DNA from 4 places in the Streptomyces sp. NPDC051214 genome. Region 3 is predicted to be linked to each of the others. Evidence: riboswitches for the same ligand, from Rfam matches in the RefSeq annotation. Region 3 holds a riboswitch; each other region holds the start of a gene.
The links. A riboswitch is a leader RNA that binds a small molecule or an ion and turns the genes downstream of it on or off. The one in region 3 is predicted to bind thiamine pyrophosphate.

Region 1: linked by a shared signal. The riboswitch ahead of thiM (hydroxyethylthiazole kinase) and the one ahead of thiC (phosphomethylpyrimidine synthase ThiC) in region 3 are both predicted to bind thiamine pyrophosphate.
Region 2: linked by a shared signal. The riboswitch ahead of AB0M70_RS28585 (thiamine ABC transporter substrate-binding protein) and the one ahead of thiC (phosphomethylpyrimidine synthase ThiC) in region 3 are both predicted to bind thiamine pyrophosphate.
Region 4: linked by a shared signal. The riboswitch ahead of thiO (glycine oxidase ThiO) and the one ahead of thiC (phosphomethylpyrimidine synthase ThiC) in region 3 are both predicted to bind thiamine pyrophosphate.

Annotation. Positions count from the first base shown of each region.
Region 1 is NZ_JBFBAT010000012.1:60,212-63,317, reverse strand. It holds gene AB0M70_RS29295 (MFS transporter) at 1-1,225, opposite strand, end outside; TPP riboswitch at 1,744-1,869, shown strand; gene thiM (hydroxyethylthiazole kinase) at 1,917-2,696, shown strand; gene thiE (thiamine phosphate synthase) at 2,931-3,106, shown strand, end outside.
Region 2 is NZ_JBFBAT010000011.1:214,333-217,438, reverse strand. It holds gene AB0M70_RS28585 (thiamine ABC transporter substrate-binding protein) at 1-955, opposite strand, end outside; TPP riboswitch at 1,028-1,145, opposite strand; gene rlmN (23S rRNA (adenine(2503)-C(2))-methyltransferase RlmN) at 1,195-2,301, opposite strand; gene AB0M70_RS28575 (phosphatidate cytidylyltransferase) at 2,382-3,106, opposite strand, start outside.
Region 3 is NZ_JBFBAT010000017.1:85,041-88,146, reverse strand. It holds gene AB0M70_RS35495 (YibE/F family protein) at 1-1,146, opposite strand, end outside; TPP riboswitch at 1,218-1,371, shown strand; gene thiC (phosphomethylpyrimidine synthase ThiC) at 1,364-3,106, shown strand, end outside.
Region 4 is NZ_JBFBAT010000009.1:209,093-212,198, forward strand. It holds gene AB0M70_RS24600 (FAD-dependent oxidoreductase) at 1-1,156, opposite strand, end outside; TPP riboswitch at 1,341-1,453, shown strand; gene thiO (glycine oxidase ThiO) at 1,451-2,647, shown strand; gene thiS (sulfur carrier protein ThiS) at 2,644-2,871, shown strand; gene AB0M70_RS24615 (thiazole synthase) at 2,878-3,106, shown strand, end outside.

The DNA of each region.
Region 1 (3,106 bases), on a different contig from region 3:
GCTGGGCCAGCACGGTGGCCACCACCGCACTGCACAGGGCCTGCCCGATGGTGCGCATGAGGACGTTGAGGCCGTTCGCTGCGGCGGTCTGCTCCAGCGGCACCGCCCGCATGATCAGCATGGGCAGTGCGGAGTAGGCGAGCGCGGTGCCGACCGAGACCACGGCCGCGCCCGCGATGACCGCCCACAGCTGCCGACTGTCGACAAAGCGCAGACCGTAGCCGGCCGCGATGACCACCGTGCCCAGGGCGAGGGTGGCCTTGGCCCCGCGGGCGGCGGACATGCGAGCGGACAGTGAGGCGCACAGCACCATGATCACACCGCTGGGCAGCAGACAGGCGCCCGCCGCCACCATCGAAAGCCCCAGCCCGTACCCGGTGGCTCGAGGCGCCTGGACCAGTTGCGCGGTGACCAGGGAGTTGGCATAGAAGGCGAACCCGGCCAGCAGCGCGGCAAGGTGCGGCAGCAGCACTGCCGGACGCGTCGCCAGCCGCACGTCCACCAACGGCCGCGGCGCACGGCGCTGATGCACGGTCCAACCGGTCAGGATCAGCAGCGCCGCCCCCGCCAGGCCCAGCGTCCGCCCACTGCCCCAGCCCCACTCCCCCGCCTTGGACAGCGCCAGCAACAAGAGCACAAGACCCGTACTCAGCCCGAACGCCCCCGGCAGGTCGAAACGCCCCGGCGACCGGACCGGCTCCTCCCGCAGCAGCCGCCAGGCCAGGGCGAGCACTCCCGTCGTGAGCACGGTCACGGCCCAGAACATCGCATGCCAGTCCGCGTACTGCACCAGCAGCGCGGCCAGCGGCAGCCCGAGCGCCGCACCGATGCCCACCGTCGAACTCATCAGCGCCACCGCCGAACCCGTCCGCTGCGGCGGCAGCACATCCCGCAGGAAACTGATCGCCAGCGGCACCACCGCCGCACCCACACCCTGCAGCGCCCGCCCCGCCAGCAGCCACGGAAGCGTGGAGGCGAACGCACACACCAGCGATCCGGCGGCGAGCGCCCCCAGTGCGAGCAGCAGCATCCGCCGCTTGCCGTACATGTCCCCGGCCCGCCCCAGCAGCGGCGTGGCGACCGCACCGGTCAGCAGCGTGATCGTGACCACCCACCCGACATCGACCGGGGCCGCACCGGTCAGCCGGGGCAGCTGCGGCAGCAGCGGCACGACCGCGGTCTGCACCAGCGTGGTGACGATGCCACCGGCCGCCAGCACGGCCATGACCGCCCGGTCCGCGGCCGGAGCCGTCGACGGATGCGATTCAGCGGGCACAGCAGGACCCCCTCGGAGGTGAATGGCGTTCACCAATGTAGGTGAACGCCATTCACCTCGCAAGAGGTGTGGGCCGACCGGCCCGCAGCCTGCACCCCGACGCGAATCACCCCGTATCCATCCGGCACCTCTCGATGGTCGGTCATGGCCGTGAACTGCACGCCACCGCGCAGAAGATGAGCAAGTGTCAGCCACGCCCCTGGGCCCGACGACCGATGAGCAGCGACGTGATGCGCTTTGAAGGCGGCCGCGGCGGCGGCCGCGGTGGTGGTAGACACCGACCACGCCCCCCCGGCACCACCCCGACCACCGGACCGGCAGGCCCGACCACGCAGGTCAGCGCGGTTGCATCGGCACTAGCCCCTATTGGCCAGATAAATCCCCAGTTGAATTCCTCTGACTGACCTGTGTCGCGCCCTGAGGTGTCCCGAGGGTGAACTCACGTTCCCAAGGGAGGTACATTGCCTAGTGACCACCGCGGGAGCTCGGGAGTAGCCGGGCTGAGAGGGCGGACGGGACTTGATCCCCTTTCCGCCGACCGCATGAACCTGGACCGGGTAATGCCGGCGTAGGAAGAGTGTTGACGATGGATGCTGCCTCCGTACCTGCCCAAGACGGCCCTGCCGTCTCCCGTGCTGCCGTGGCGGACGTGATCACGTCCGTGCGGGCCTCCGCACCTCTTGTCCACTGCCTGACCAACGTCGTGGTGTCGCAGTTCACCGCGAACGTGCTGCTCGCGGCGGGAGCCGCCCCCGCGATGGTGCACAGCGCGGAGGAGGCCGGAGCACTGGCACGTGTGGCCGGGGGTGTCCTGGTCAACCTGGGGACGGTGACGTCCGTGACGGCGCAGGCCATGCGCGTCGCGGTCAAGGAAGCGGCCGCGGCCGGGCGCCCGTGGGTGCTCGACCCGGTGGCAGTCGGTCCGCTGCCCTGGCGCACCGAGCTCGCCCACGAACTCCTGGAGAGCGCACCTCCAGCGGTGATTCGCGGCAATCCTTCCGAGATCCTGGCACTGGACGGCGGCGGCACGGGCGGGCGCGGCGTGGACAGCACGGACGCCCCCGTGGCAGCGCTGGCCGCGGCCGGCGCGCTGGCCCGGCGCTACGGCTGCACGGTCGCCGTGAGCGGTCCGGAGGACGTCCTCACCGACGGGACGCGCGTGGTGCGGGTGGCCAATGGGGACCCGCTGCTGCCCCTGGTGACGGGGACCGGCTGCTCACTGGGCGCCTTGGTGGCCGCCTGCACAGCCGTCACCGACGACGCGCTGCTGGCCGCCACCGCCGCGACGGGCCTGCTCACCGTGGCCGGGGAAATCGCCGCCAGCCGCTCGGCGGGACCCGGCACGTTCGCGGTCGCACTGATCGACGCGCTGTACGAGCTCAGCCCGGATCAGCTCGCCGAGGCTCTCAACCTGCGTTGAGGTTGCGGGTGTTGCGGGCTTCCGCGGTGAGCGGTCGGCCTGGCCGCCAGCCGCTGGACAGCGCCCGCCCGACCTGAGGGCGATCCCCGGCACCAAGTCGGCCAGCCCTCGCCGACACGGACCCCACCGTCGTCAGCATCCCAACGTTTCTGCACGTCAGAACCCTCCTCTTCCCTGCACCTCCCGATGCGTTTCCCACGGCCTTCCCGGCCGGGAGACCCCAAGGAGCAACCCATGCGACCCCCACTTGACCTGTCCCTCTACCTCGTCACCGACACCCGGCTCTGCCGTGACCGTGGTGTTGCGGCCACCGTGGCAGCCGCCGTCAGGGGTGGGGTCACTGCTGTGCAGTTGCGCGATCCGGATGCGGATGCCCGCACGCTGTTCGCGCTCGGCCGGGCGATCCAGGC
Region 2 (3,106 bases), on a different contig from region 3:
CCGGGTTCACGAACATGTTCAGCGGCATGTCGCCCTGGAACTTCTCGCCGATCAGGAAGTCGAGGAGCGCCTTGCCGCCCTTCTCGTTCTTGGCGTTGGCGAGCAGACCCGCGTACTCGACCTGCCGGAAGCAGGTGCCCTTCGCGACGCCGGTCGGCGCCTCCTTGGGCTGCGGCTTGGCGTAGAGCACCTCGACGGGCGGCGAGGAGGCGTACGAGACGACGAGCGGCCGGTCGCCCTTGGCCTTCTTGCCGCCGGCGGACCCGGAGAACTCCTCGTCGTAGGCCTGCTCCCAGCCGTCGACGACCTTGACGCCGTTGGCCTTGAGCTTCTTCCAGTAGCCCTGCCAGCCCCCGTCCCCGTACTCGGCGGCCGAGCCGAGCAGGAAACCGAGACCGGGAGAAGAGGTGGCGGCGTTCTCCGTCACCAGCAGATTCTTGTAGGCGGGCTTGGTCAGATCCCCGAGGGACTTCGGCGGCGCCAGCTTCTTGTCGGCGAAGTACTTCTTGTCGTAGTTGACGCAGATGTCGCCGCTGTCGACGGGCGTGACCCGGTGCTTGTCCCCGTCGACCCGGAACTCCGACTCGACCTTCTCCGAGCCCTTGGCCTCGTACGACTGGAAGAGGCCGTTGTCGAGCGCGCGTGAGAGCAGGGTGTTGTCGACGCCGAAGAAGACGTCTCCCTGCGGGTTGTCCTTCGTCAGGATCGCCTTGTTCACGGCGGCGCCCGCGTCCCCGTCCTTGAGGACGTCGACCTTGTAGCCGGAGCTCTTCTCGAACGCCTTCAGCACGTCCTTGGAGACACTGAAGGAGTCATGGCTGACCAGCGTGACGCGCTTGGAGTCGGCGGCCTTGTCGCCGCTGTCGGACGAGCCGCACGCGGAGAGCGCGACAAGTCCGATGGCCGCCGCGACCGCGGTGACCGTGACCTTCTTGGTGGTGCTCACTGAGTTCATTCCTCCTGGAGTGACCAGGAAGAGACGCGGCCCTGCCCGCGGACCGGAGGGTCCGCGGGCAGGGCGCAACAGCTTGAGTGGTGTCCGAACTTCCTACCCGGAATGACCCGGGCAAGGTTCAGAGGGTCTGCGGCCAACCTGTCCTTGGCTGCCGCACTCTCAGCGCTGTGGCGCTCCCCTGTCGGAATATGAAGATGTGTTCCGGCTATGAAGTTGCGTTCAGTTGTGTTCCGGCCAGACTAACGCTCGGAAGCGGCGAGCTGACCGCACGCCCCGTCGATCTCCTGGCCACGGGTGTCACGAACCGTGACAGGTACCCCATGAGCGGCGATGGCGTTCACGAAGGCCTTCTCGTCCTCCGGCCGCGATGCCGTCCACTTCGAGCCCGGCGTCGGGTTCAGCGGGATCAGGTTCACGTGGACGGGCTTGTTCTTGAGCAGCCGCCCGAGCCGGTCACCGCGCCAGGCGTGGTCGTTGATGTCCCGGATCAGCGCGTACTCGATGGAGAGGCGGCGCCCGGACTTGGCGGCGTACTCCCAGCCCGCCTCGAGCACCTCGCGCACGTTCCACCGCGTGTTGACGGGTACGAGGGTGTCGCGGAGCTCGTCGTCGGGCGCGTGCAGCGAGATGGCGAGCCGGCACTTGAAGCCCTCGTCGGCGAACCGGTGGATGGCGGGCACGAGCCCCACGGTCGACACGGTGATGCCACGCTGCGAAAGGCCGACGCCGTCCGGCTCGGGGTCGGTGAGCCTGCGAATGGCCCCGGTGACGCGGTTGTAGTTGGCGAGAGGCTCACCCATGCCCATAAAAACGATGTTGGAGAGCCGCGCGGGCCCACCCGGGATCTCCCCGTCCCGCAGCGCACGCATCCCGTCGACGATCTGATGCACGATCTCGGCGGTGGACAGGTTCCGGTCGAGCCCGGCCTGCCCCGTGGCGCAGAACGGACAGTTCATCCCGCACCCGGCCTGCGACGAGATGCACATCGTCACGCGGTCCGGGTAGCGCATGAGCACGGACTCGACGAGCGTGCCGTCGAACAGCCGCCACAGCGTCTTGCGGGTGGTGTCGTCGTCGCAGCTGATGTGCCGCACCACGGACATCAGCTCGGGAAGCAGCGCCTCTTGGAGCTTCGTGCGCGAACCGGCGGGAATGTCGGTCCACTGCTCCGGGTCGTGCGCGTACCGCGCGAAGTAGTGCTGCGAGAGCTGCTTGGCGCGAAACGGTTTCTCGCCGACAGCGGCAACGGCTTCCTTGCGCTCGGCGGGCGTGAGGTCAGCGAGATGCCGCGGCGGCTTCTTGGCTCCACGGGGCGCGACAAAGGTGAGTTCTCCGGGTACAGGCATGGTCCACCCAGTGTCGCAGACATACGGCAAGGGGCCCGCCGCCCTGTGGACGACGAGCCCCTGGTGTGCGAAGACGCAGGTCAGCCGGATCCTACGAAGATCACGAGGAGCAGCCAGACCACCGGTGCCGTCGGCAGCAGGGAGTCGAGGCGGTCCATGATGCCGCCGTGGCCCGGCAGCAGCGTGCCCATGTCCTTGATGCCGAGGTCACGCTTGATCATCGACTCGCCGAGGTCCCCGAGCGTCGCGCTCGCGGCGACCGCGAGGCCGATGAGCAGGCCCTGCCACCACGTGCCGCCGTCGATCAGGAACTCCATGCACAGCGCGCCCCCCGCCATCGCGAACGTCACCGCTCCGACCAGGCCCTCGCGGGTCTTGCCGGGGCTGATGCGCGGGGCGAGCTTGTGCTTGCCGAAGCGCCAGCCGATCGCGTACGCCCCGGTGTCGCTGACCACGGTCAGGAGCAGGAACGTGAGCACCCGCATCGCGCCGTCGTCGGCGGTGAGCATCATCGCCACGAACGTCGCGAGGAACGGGACGTAGAACGCCGCGAAGACGCCCGCCGTGACGTCCTTCAGATAGCCCTCGGGCGGCTCGGTCATCCGCCAGACGAGCACCGCGAGCGCGGTGAGCGCCATGGCGACCCAGGCGCCCTCGGGCCCGCGGACGTACCCGGCGACGACCATCGCGGCGCCGCCCACCGCCAGCGGGACCAGCGGCGCCTTGATCTCCTTGCGCTCCTGGAGCCGCGAGGTGAGTTCCCAGAGACCGACCACGACGGCGACCGCTATGACGCCGATGAAGA
Region 3 (3,106 bases):
GCTGCTCTGCGCGATGGAGAAGAGCAGCAGCAGGGGCAGCGCGGCGCCCGCGTAGGCCAGGACCAGGGTGTTGACGACCGAGGCGATGTGGTCGCGGCCGATGCGGATGGCGGCGCCGTACAGACCGCGCCAGCCCATCGTGGGATTGGCCTGATGCAGTTCCCAGACCGCGGACGTCTGCGTCACCGTCACGTCGTCGAGTACGCCGAGGGAGCCGATGATGACGCCGGCGAGCAGCAGGCCGCTCATGTCGATGGACGGGTACAGACCGTGGATCAGGCCGGTGTTGTCGTCCGTGTTGCCGGTCAGTGAGGCCCAGCCGATGAAGAGCGAGCCGAGCAGCCCGATCAGGAGCAGAGAGATCAGCGTGCCGAGGACGGCGACCGACGTACGGGCCGTCAGGCCATGGCACAGATAGAGCGCGATCAGCATGATGGCGCTGGCCCCGATCACCGCCACGACCAGCGGGTTCGAGCCCTGCAGGATCGCGGGCAGGATGAAGAACGTCAGGACCAGGAAGCTCAACGCCAGCGCGACCAGGGCCATGACACCGCGCAGCCGTCCCACCGCCACGACGACGAGCGCGAAGATCCCGGCGAGCAGCGCCATGGGGAACTTCCGGTTCACGTCGGTGACCGAGTACTGCAACGCCTCGGGGGCCGTGGGCTCGTAGGCGACCACCACCTGCTGGCCCTCGCGCAACTGCCGTGGTGAGTCCGGCTGGACGATCTCGGTGAAGGTGCGGCCCTTGTCCTTGCCGCTGGTCACCTCGATCGTCGCCTTCTTGCAGACGCCCTTCGCGCGGGACTCCGCGGACTGCCCCTCGGCGGTGGAGGTGTCGCCGTTGGGAGGGGTCTGCGAGGCGTTCACGTCCTTGCAGGGCAGCTCCTGCACCTTCGTCACGTCGGCCGACTGCGTCTGCCGGTCGAAGCCGACTCCGGTGCGCTCATGGCCCGGCGCGCCACCGGGCCACAGCACCACGAGGCCCACGAGCACTGCCGTGGCGAAAGGAATCAGCACGGCGGCGATGACCTTGCGCAGATGCTTCGAAACCGGCGCGGCCGGACCATGGCTGTGGGAGTGCCCGTGCGGGTCCGGGGGACGGTTCGGGACGGGCGGCTGGGACGGCGGCTGTGTGGTGGTCACTGCCCGATCATCGCAAGAACGGACGGGGCCCTCTGTTCAGCGCGCCCGACATGACGCTAGCGTGGAGCCACCTTTGCAATCGCGGGAGCTCGGAGCACCGGGCTGAGAGGGCGCTGACCCCCGTACGAATCGGCACAGGAAGTGCACGAAGTACGGGATTCGCTGCGTCGACCGCCGAACCTGTTACCGGGTAATGCCGGCGTAGGGAGTAGGTCTCATGACCACATCGGACGCACGCACGCCTGCCTCGACGCAGAACCAGGGCGACGAGGCCGGGAAGTCCATCGGCTGGCACAAGGCGTATGTCGAGGGCTCGCGCCCCGATCTGCGGGTGCCGGTCCGCCAGGTGCACCTCACCAACGGCAAGGCCGTGACCCTGTACGACACTTCGGGGCCGTACACCGACGAATCCGTCGACACCGACGTCCGCAGGGGCCTCGCGCCCCTCCGGGAGAACTGGATCATCGCCCGCGGCGACACCGAGGAGTACACCGGCCGCCCGCCCCGTCCCGAGGACGACGGCATCAAGCACACCTCGCCCCGCGGCGGCCTGAAGAACCTCGACGCGGTCTTCCCGGGCCGCCCGCGCCAGCCGCGCAGGGGGCGCGCGGGGCAGGCGGTGACGCAGCTCGCGTACGCCCGCCGTGGCGAGATCACGCCCGAGATGGAGTTCATCGGGATCCGCGAGAACCTCGATCCCGAGGTCGTGCGCGCGGAGGTCGCCGCGGGCCGCGCGGTGATCCCCGCCAACGTCAACCACCCGGAGATCGAGCCGATGATCATCGGCAAGAAGTTCCTGGTGAAGGTGAACGCCAACATCGGCAACTCCGCGGTCACCTCCTCCATCGAGGAGGAGGTGGACAAGATGACGTGGGCGACCAAGTGGGGCGCCGACACGGTCATGGACCTTTCCACCGGGCGCAACATCCACACCACCCGCGAATGGGTCCTGCGCAACTCCCCCGTGCCCATCGGCACCGTGCCGCTCTACCAGGCCCTGGAGAAGGTCGACGGCCAGGCCGAGGCGCTGACCTGGGAGATCTACAAGGACACGGTCATCGAGCAGGCCGAGCAGGGCGTGGACTACATGACGGTGCACGCGGGCGTGCGCCTCCCGTACGTCCCGCTGACCGCCAACCGCAAGACCGGCATCGTCTCGCGCGGCGGCTCGATCATGGCGGCCTGGTGCCTCGCGCACCACAAGGAGAGCTTCCTCTACGAGAACTTCGAGGAGCTCTGCGAGATCCTCGCCTCGTACGACGTGACGTACTCCCTCGGCGACGGGCTGCGGCCCGGTTCGATCGCGGACGCCAACGACGAGGCGCAGTTCGCCGAGTTGCGCACCCTCGGGGAACTCAACACGATCGCCAAGCGTCATCACGTACAGACCATGATCGAGGGCCCGGGACACGTCCCGATGCACAAGATCAAGGAGAACATCGACCTTCAGCAGGAGATCTGCGAGGAGGCGCCGTTCTACACGCTCGGCCCGCTGACCACCGACATCGCGCCCGCGTACGACCACATCACCTCCGGCATCGGCGCCGCGATGATCGGCTGGTGGGGCACGGCGATGCTCTGCTACGTCACGCCCAAGGAGCACCTGGGCCTGCCCAACCGGGACGACGTGAAGACCGGCGTCATCACGTACAAGATCGCGGCCCACGCGGCAGACCTCGCCAAGGGGCACCCTGGCGCGCAGGACTGGGACGACGCGCTCTCGGACGCCCGCTTCGAGTTCCGCTGGGAGGACCAGTTCAACCTGGCCCTCGACCCGGTCACGGCAAGGGAGTTCCACGACGAGACACTGCCGGCGGAGCCCGCGAAGACGGCCCACTTCTGCTCGATGTGCGGGCCGAAGTTCTGCAGCATGAAGATCTCGCATGACATCCGGCGTGAGCACGGCGGCACGCAGGACGAGATCGCGGCGGGCATGGACCAGAAGTCCAAGGAGTTCGCG
Region 4 (3,106 bases), on a different contig from region 3:
GGGCCTTCTTCAGCGGAACCGCGGGGTCCGAGGCCAGCTCGGCGGAGATCCTGGCGCCCGCCTCGATCAGCTTGCGGCCCTGCGCCAGGTCCCTGGGGCGGCCCACCGCGAGAAGGGCCACCAGAGCCCCCTGCCGCAGCCAGCACACGCTCCAGGCCGCGCCCGAAGGGTCGCCGCGCCACACCAGCTCGTCGGCGGACGCGTGATGGCCCGCGTACTGGACGAAGCGGCCGAACTGCTCCGACCAGAAGTACGGGACGGGGTCGTACGCCGAAGGGGTCTCGCCGATGATGTTCGCCGCCACCGTGCGGGGGCCCTGGAGCGCGTTGTCCCAGTGGTGGACGAGAAGACGCTCGCCGTACCGCCCCGAGGGGAAGGAGGAGCAGTCGCCGACCGCGTACACATCGGGTTCCGACGTCCTCAGGTGGTCGTCGGCGAGGATCTCCCGGTGGGCGCCCAGGGTGATGCCGGAGTCCGCGAGCCATCCCGTGGCGGGGCGTGCGCCGATGCCGACGACGACCGCGTCCGCGGGCAGCCGGGTGCCGTCGGCCAGGTGGACGCTGCCGGGCTCGACGCGGTCCACGCGCGCGTGGGTGCGCAGTTCGGCTCCGGAGTCGGCGTACCAGGCCGTCATCGGGGCGGCGACCTCCGCGGGCAGCGCCCCGGCGAGCGGACGCTCCGCGGCCTCGACGACGGTGACCGGGCAGCCCGCCTCGCGTGCCGCGGTCGCGAACTCGGCGCCGATCCAGCCCGCGCCGACGACCACGATGCGGTGCTGCTCGGCGAGCACGGGGCGCAGCCGCTCGGCGTCGTCGAGCGTGCGCAGCAGATGGACGCCGCGGACTCCGGAGACCCCTGGGAGCGTGATCGGTTCGGCCCCGGTGGCGATGACCAGTGCGTCATACGGCACCGGCCCCGACGCGGTGTCCAGTTCGTGGTCGGCCGGGCGGACCCCCGTGACCTCGTGGCCCAGGCTCAGCTCGATGCCGAGCGCCTCGAAGTCGACGTCGAAGGCGGAGCCCTCCGCCTTGCCGAGGAGCACGGCCTTGGACAACGGCGGTCTGTCGTACGGCTGGTGGGGCTCCGCGCCGATCAGGGTGACCGCGCCGGCGAACCCCTGCTCGCGCAGGGCCACGGCGGTCTGCACCCCGGCCATCCCCGCGCCCACGACGACGACCCGGCGCTCTTCCTGCCTCCGATGCTCACTCACCCGATCACTCTAGGACGGCGGACGAGGCGTGCCTCAGGGCGCGACGGCGAGATCTCTGACACACCGTCACTGCCCGTGACCGCGGAGCTGCCCTACCTGGCCCGGGGCACCAAGGGCTAGGGTTGCCGTGCAGAGCACTCGCGGGAGCCCGGACGTACCGGGCTGAGAGGGAGGCTGGACGGCCTCCGACCGTACGAACCTGATCCGGGTCATGCCGGCGAAGGGAGGGGCTGGACACCCATGCATCCACGAACACCACCCCGTACGACGCACACGACCGACGTCCTGGTCGTCGGGGGCGGCATCATCGGCCTGGTCACGGCTTGGCGGGCGGCGCAGCGCGGCCTGACCGTCGCGGTCGTGGACCCCGAGCCCGGCGGCGGCGCGGCGCAGGTCGCCGCGGGCATGCTGGCCGCCGTCACCGAGCTGCACTACGGGGAGCAGACGCTGCTCGGCCTGAATCTGGCCTCCGCGCGGCGCTATCCCGACTTCGCGGCGGAGCTGGCGGAGGCGAGCGGCCGTGATCTCGGCTACCGCGCGTGCGGCACGCTCGCCGTCGCCCTTGACTCCGACGACCGGGCCCACCTGCGGGAGCTGCACACCCTGCAGCAGCAGTCGGGGCTCGCCTCGGAGTGGCTGAGCGGCCGCGAGTGCCGCCGCCTCGAACCGATGCTCGCGCCGGGCGTCCGGGGCGGCCTCCGGGTCGACGGCGATCACCAGGTCGACCCGCGCAGGCTCGCCGCGGCGCTCCTGGTGGCCTGTGAGCGGGCCGGCGTGGTCTTCCACCACGCGTGGGCGGAGCGCCTCTCGGTGACGGGTGACCGGGCCACCGGAGTCGTCCTCGCCGACGGCACCGCCCTGGAGGCCGGCCAGACCGTGCTCGCCGCGGGCAGCCTCAGCGGGCGCCTCGCCGGGGTCCCGGAGGGCGTCCTGCCGCCCGTGCGCCCCGTGAAGGGCCAGGTGCTGCGGCTCACGGTGCCGCAGCGTCTCGCGCCGTTCCTGAGCCGCACCGTGCGCGCCGTGGTGCGCGGCAGCCACGTCTACCTGGTGCCGCGCGAGAACGGCGAGCTCGTCGTCGGCGCGACCAGCGAGGAGCTCGGCTGGGACACGACGGTCACAGCCGGCGGCGTGTACGAGCTGCTTCGGGACGCCCACGAGCTCGTGCCCGGCATCACGGAGCTGCCGCTGACGGAGACCCGCGCGGGCCTGCGCCCCGGCTCCCCCGACAACGCGCCGCTGCTCGGCCCGACCGCGCTCCCCGGCCTGCAGCTGGCCACCGGGCACTACCGCAACGGCGTCCTCCTGACGCCCGTCACCGGCGACGTGCTCGCGCACTCCCTGACCACCGGGGAACTGCCGGACGAGGCACGGGGGTTCACCCCCCTGCGTTTCGTCCGCGACCCCCACACGCAGCGCTTCCTGGAGCAGCCCGCATGACTCTCCCGTCCGACACAGCCGTCACCGCCGTCTCCGTGAACGGAGAAGCACGCGACGTGGCCGCGGGCACCACGCTCGAAGCCCTCGTCGCCACCCTGACCGCGGCCCCGTCCGGGGTCGCCGCCGCGCTCAACGAAACCGTCGTCCCGCGCGCGCGGTGGTCCACCACCCCGCTCGCCGACGGGGACCGCGTCGAGGTCCTCACCGCCGTCCAAGGAGGCTGAACCGACATGGCAGACGACCCCTTCGTCATCGGCGGGCTCACCCTTTCCTCCCGCCTGATCATGGGTACGGGCGGTGCGCCGAGCCTGGACGTCCTGGAACGCTCCCTCGTCGCCTCCGGCACGGAGCTGACGACGGTGGCGATGCGCCGCCTCGACCCCGGGGTGCAGGGCTCGGTGCTCTCCGTCCTCGACCGGCTCGGCATCCGCGTCCTGCCGAACACGGCGGGCTGTTTCA